Regions from separate parts of the Marinobacterium marisflavi genome, predicted to be linked through region 1. Evidence: predicted binding sites of a transcription regulator. Region 1 holds the regulator's gene; the other holds the start of a gene.

Region 1 (3,114 bases):
AGCCCGGTGCCACCGCTGTCACGAGAGCGCCCCTCATCAACGCGATAAAAACGCTCAGTTATGCGAGGAATATGCTCTGCAGCGATCCCTTCGCCGTTGTCTGTGACGCTGAACAGTGCTCCTCGCTCCATCGCTTCAAGCTTGATCGCTATTGTTCCCTGTGCCGGCGTATAGCGCACGGCATTGAAGACCAGGTTGGACAGTGCACTTCGAATCTCAGCTTCATTACCTAAGATATCCAAACCCTCCACCATCTCTAGGCTTATCGCGTGTTGCTGGTCACCAGAGACATCGCGTGCTTCGTTGGCAATATTGGTGAGCATGTCGCGAACTTGGATCGGCTGTCGGCTGCGGTTCTCTGCACTCGTCTCTAGGCGCGATAACGTCAAGAGATCAGCAATCAGTGCAACCATCCTATTGCTCTGTGACTGCATGGTGCCGATAGCCCGTGCGATTGGGGCCGGTAGCTCTTGCTCGCGCAGCGTCTCTAAGAAGCCGTGAATCACTGTAATTGGCGTTCGTAGCTCGTGGGAGGCGTTGGCTAAAAAGGTCTGGCGCATCTGCTCGAAGCGCTCGTTTTCAGTCACATCGCGAGCGATCAAAACACGTTCCCGATTTTTTTCGCCGAAGCGATGAATGCGGTACTCAAGCGTCCGTTGGCCATTGGGAGATTCCAGTTTCAGCGACCGTTCCGCCTTGGGGTTCTGATAGAACTCGACGAATTCGGGTTCATTAATCAGCTCTTCCGGGCTGAGCATGCGCGGATCGGGCTTGAGGCCAAAGATGGTTTGAGCAGAGGGATTCCACCATTCGATCCGGTTCTTGCGATCAATGATTATCACGGCATCACTCATGGCCTGCGTTGCCGCTTCGAACTGGTTCATATCCTCATGAACCTCATCATATTCGGCATCGGTTTGATCCCGGTACCTCACCAGGGTCTCTACCACTCGCTCCATCTCAAGTGGTAGTTTTGGCTTCGGCAGCGTCAGCTGGCTGGCGGTCCAGCGTTGAAGTTCTGCAATCCAGAAAACTGTCAGCAGCGCCCAAAGTATTAGGCCGATTAGCGCCCCGTAGATTGAATTGAGATCGATGCTGTAGGCGAGCAGTGCAGGCAGGCCAGTAAAAACCGCCAGAATCAGCAGTTGGCGCGCGATCGATCCTATCAATTGAGACTCCTAGAGTTTGGTGGAGAACCTATAACCGGTACCACGCACCGTTTGGATAAGGTTCTCAAGGTCTGTGCCCAATGCTTTTCTCAGTCGGCGAATGTGCACGTCGACTGTACGTTCTTCAACGTAGACATTACCACCCCAGACCATATCGAGTAACTGGCCGCGCGAGTATGCCCGATCTTGATGGGTCATAAAGAAGTGCAGAAGTTTGAATTCAGTGGGGCCTAGGTTAAGTGATTGTCCGGCAGCATCACTGACTCGGTGAGAAACTGGGTCTAAGATGATGCCACCAATAGAGATCGCGTCTTCATCAGCGTCCGGCAAGGCGCGGCGTAGCACGGCCTTGAGGCGAGCGATCAGCTCTTTGGGTGAGAAGGGCTTAGTGATGTAGTCGTCGATGCCTGCCTCTAAACCTTGCACTTTGTTATCCTCGTCCGCTTTGGCGGTAAGCATAATAATCGGCAGATCCTTGGTCGCTGGATCGCTGCGCAGACGTCGCGCTAACTCAATGCCACTAGTACCAGGCATCATCCAGTCCAACAGCATCATGTCAGGTTTCTCATCAATAATCATGGCGTGGGCGCTCTTTGCGTCGTTTGCTTCTAGCGTGTCGTAACCGGCTAGCTCTAGCGCCATAGCAATCATTTCGCGGATAGCGGCTTCATCATCAACGATTAAGATACGTCGTGCTCTGCTCATGCTCTTTCTCTGCTAATTTGTGATCGCTCCATTTAATGATGCTTTTGTTACAAACAGATGACAATTGAGCTTACCAGTAGGCGGCAATAATCCCCAGAAGCACGAGCAGTTCGGCGACGTGGTTGTTCAGGAAAGCTTTAAAGCAGCCTTCGCGCTGTCGATCGCGTATCAACCACTGCTGATAAGCGAATAGGGTGACTGCGCCTGCGAGCCCCAAATAAAATACGGTACCTAGCTGCTCGATGACTCCTACCCAGATCAAAATTGCGATGGAGAGGGCGTGCAGGGTTGCGATAGCAATCTTATCGTACTGACCAAAAAAGACCGCCGTCGACTTGATGCCGATCTTAAGATCATCGTCGCGATCGACCATTGCATACTGGGTGTCATAGGCGACTGTCCATAGAATCTTGGCAAGGTAAATCAGCCAACCCACCGAGGTTACTTCACCCAGAGTGGCGGTAAATGCCATCGGAATACCCCAGCCGAATGCCATACCCAGGACCACTTGCGGGAAGTGGGTGTAGCGCTTCATAAAGGGGTAGCTGAAAGCCAAGAGCAGTGCCACAGGCGAGAGAAGGATGGTCTCTTTATTGGTAAACAGTACTAGAACAAAGGCCAGCAGCATCAAACCGACAAAGAGTACTATTGCTTCTTTGCTACTTATTCGACCTGTGGGCAGGGGACGCGATGCGGTGCGTTTTACATGACCATCCACTTTACGGTCAGCAAAATCATTGATAACGCACCCGGCTGAGCGAGTAACCCATACCCCAGCGCTAAAGATGATGATTAACTGCCAGGCTGGCAACCCTCCTGCGGCGATCCAAAGTGCCCAGAGGGTTGGCCACAGAAGGAGATAGGTACCAATTGGCTTGTCCGCACGCATGAGTTGCCATGCGGCATGGATTTTATCTGCTGTTATCACGAAAGCGCTCTGAGGTTGGGCGTTTCGCTAAGTATGAAGTGGCAGCATACTTAAAACAACAGAGCCATTTTAGTCGCGTACGATCTCGCGAATCTCTTGGTTATCCATATGTCGCACATCGGTACCGCTAACTTGATAGATTAGCTGCTCTGCGAGATTGCAAGCGTGGTCGCCGATTCGCTCGAGCGAGCGCAGCACCCAGATTGCTTTAAGCACGTTAGTGATAGCGCGTGAGTCCTCCATCATAAAGGTGATTAGAGAGCGCATGGCTGACTGATACTCCTGATCGACATGCTGATCAAACTTAACCAC
Region 2 (3,114 bases), 2.2 Mb from region 1:
GACCTGATTCAAGATCCGATCCGACCGACCCTGGTGCGTATGACCGTGCCAATGATGTTCGGCATGGTCAGTCTGATGCTATTTAACCTTGCGGATGCTTGGTTTGTGGGGCAGTTGGGTACCGATCCCTTGGCGGCACTATCGTTTACGTTCCCAATCAGTTTTTCCGTTACGAGCTTGGCGATCGGGCTAGGCGTTGGTACTTCAGCGACCCTCGCGCGATTAATTGGCAGCGGTCAAACCGCACGTGTAGCTCGGGTAGCGACTGATAATTACCTAATGGCTATTTTGATCACGGCCCTTGTCGGTTTGCTCGGACAGTTTTTACTCCCGACTCTGGCGCAGCTCTTGGGTGCGCCTTATGCCCTCTACCCGCTGATAGAGGGGTATATGAGTATCTGGTTCTTCGGATCGATCTTTATGGTGCTGAATATGGTGTGCAACGCCACTTTCCGAGCTTCAGGTGATACCCGTATTACAGCCGTGATTATGCTCGGCTCATCGGTGATGAATTTTATTCTTGATCCCATCCTTATCTTTGGTTGGGGGCCAGTTCCGGCGTTGGGAATTGAAGGTGCCGCCTTGGCCAGTTTGATCGCTTGGGCAAGTACTTCGTTTGTGGCGCTTTATCTACTGAAACGTCTGAAGGGATTGTTGCTGCTCGAGTGGCTGCGCTGGCCCGATATCTGGGATAACTGGCGCTCTGTTCTGCGCATCAGCCTGCCTGCAGCGCTCTCTAATATGATGACCCCAGTCGCCAATGGCGTGCTCACCGCGGTTGTTGCCCGTCATGGTCCTGAGGCAGTAGCGGCCTTCGGTGTCGGTAATCGTTTGGAGTCGCTCTCTCTACTTGTCTGTTTAGCGCTTTCGATGACGTTACCGCCGTTTATCTCGCAAAACTTTGGTGCCCGATTGATACACCGAGTGCAGGGTGCCTATCAGAGTGCGATCCAATTTGCGCTCATATGGCAGTTGCTTGTTTATCTACTGCTGGCACTTTCAGCAGGTTGGGTGGCACAGCTCTTTACAGATGACCCTGAAGTACTGCGTTGGCTGACACTGTGGATTTTGGTTGTGCCGTTGGGGTTTGGTTTTCAGGCGGCGACCTTTCTCTCCTCCTCAACGTTCAATGCGCTACACCAGCCACTGCGTGCCTTGCGCATCAGTCTGGTGCGACTGTTTATCCTCTATGTACCGCTCGGTTGGCTGGGTAACCATCTGTTCGAGCTCAAGGGGATGTTTGTGGCGCTGGTCGTTGCAAATGCACTGACTGCGCTCTTCGCCTGGTTCTGGATGCTGCGCGTGCAGGGCCGCTTGATTCGAGAAGTCCAGCAATAGAGTCTCTGGCTGAAAGTCGAATCTCCTTCAACTGAGTATCATGTTAGTGTCACAAAAATGCTGCATTCTAGTGCGAATTTTTCTTAGGCTTGCACTACAATAGCGCAGCAATGCTGACAAAGGCACGCTACAGACCCCGTTAAGAGTGGTTTGCGGAGCCTGACAAGGTTCGTCAGGTTGGCATAGTTCTTGTTATTCGAAGGTAGTTTAAACCGGCGAAGAGACTCAGGGATTAGGGAGCTTCCGCTAACTTTCAGGCGGGTAAGGAGTACCTGTCTTACTCAAACCATGGGGTGTTAAAAAGCTATGAGCCAAAAAATCGCACTAGTAACCGGTGGTACCGGTGGACTGGGTACTTCTATTTGTCGTGAACTTGCAGATGCGGGTTTCAAAGTTGTCGCAGGATACAACTCAGGTGGTAACCACGACAAAGCGAAAGCCTGGCAGGAAGAGCAGCGTAAAGATGGTTACGAAATTGAGGTCGCTTACGGCGATGTAACTGATGCGGAATCTTGTGCGAAATGTATCGAAACCGTTGAGTCGCTGACGGGCGGTAGCGTTGATGTGCTGGTGAATAATGCCGGTATCACGCGCGATGGTATGTTTAAGAAAATGAGCTGGGAACAGTGGGACGAGGTGCTCTCTGCAAACCTAGACTCGATGTTCCATATGACCCGTTTGGTGATCAATCCGATGCTCGACAAGGGCTTTGGCCGTATCATCAACATCTCTTCTGTAAACGCACAGAAAGGTCAGTTTGGTCAGGCAAACTACTCTGCTGCCAAAGCGGGTATTCACGGTTTCACCAAAGCGCTGGCGCAGGAAGTGGCTCGCAAAGGCGTAACGGTTAACACCGTATCACCCGGTTACATCATGACTGCGATGGTTGCCAAGATTGATCAGAAGATCCAGGATTCGATTACTTCAACTATTCCTGTCGGCCGCTTTGGCCAGCCGCATGAGATCGGCCGTACGGTCGCGTTTCTTGCAGATGATGAGTCCGGTTACATCACCGGCGCAGACTTCTCCGTGAACGGCGGTTTGCATATGTTCTAAGGCGTTCGCTGAAGAATCTGAAGAGAGGCGTCTGCGAAAGTGGGCGCCTCTTTTTTTGCCTAATTATCGCTATTTGCTGACCTCAACCTGGCCATCAACATAGAACCACTTTTCGCCCTCTTTGCGAAAGTTAGAGCGCTCATGCAGACAGCCAGCACCGGAGGGCGCGATAAAATAGGCGTTGAATTCGACCACACCGGTTGCGTCCGTTGCACGACCCGCCAGCGTTTCGACAATCTCCAGTTTGACCCATTGAGTCTGGCGCAACTCCTGCTCCAGCATACGACGCTCGTTGGGGGAGCGCCGCTCTGGCGCAAGTGTTGAGATGAGGTAGTCTGCTGCACCTAAAGCAAATGCGCTGAAGCGCGAGCGCATGAGCTGCTCTGCTGTGGGAGCTAGGCGCTCTTGGCTTAAAAATGGCCCGCAGCACTGTTTGAGTGCTTTCTCTGAGCCGCAGGGGCAGGGCGCGTTATCTTCAGTCGACATCTTGGTACTCAATAATTTGATGTTTAAAACGGGGTACTCTTAGCCAGACGCAGTTACGCCTGATACTCTTTACGCATTATTTTGAGCGCATTATCACGCGAACAGAGTTGATTGAATAGGAAATGACATGGCCGGCGGGCAGATAGATACATTTTTTTGGCACGATTATGAGACCTCTGGCACTGATACTCGGCGCGATCGGCCGCTGCAGTTTGCTGGCGTGCGCACGGACGC

Evidence for each region. Region 1 encodes PhoB, which activates phosphate uptake and scavenging genes when phosphate is short. Its sites were predicted from a motif close to TGTCATANNNNTGTCANA; they were not measured.
Region 2: a site for PhoB is predicted at 1,375-1,392, ahead of phbB (acetoacetyl-CoA reductase). Genes of this name have one in related genera too.

The regions. Positions count from the first base shown of each region.
Region 1 covers NZ_OZ457898.1:44,072-47,185, forward strand. The annotation lists gene phoR (phosphate regulon sensor histidine kinase PhoR) at 1-1,169, opposite strand, end outside; gene phoB (phosphate regulon transcriptional regulator PhoB) at 1,179-1,874, opposite strand; gene ubiA (4-hydroxybenzoate octaprenyltransferase) at 1,945-2,802, opposite strand; gene phoU (phosphate signaling complex protein PhoU) at 2,872-3,114, opposite strand, start outside.
Region 2 covers NZ_OZ457898.1:2,203,859-2,206,972, reverse strand. The annotation lists gene AC1WNR_RS10855 (MATE family efflux transporter) at 1-1,338, shown strand, start outside; gene phbB (acetoacetyl-CoA reductase) at 1,645-2,394, shown strand; gene AC1WNR_RS10845 (YchJ family protein) at 2,464-2,880, opposite strand; gene sbcB (exodeoxyribonuclease I) at 3,008-3,114, shown strand, end outside.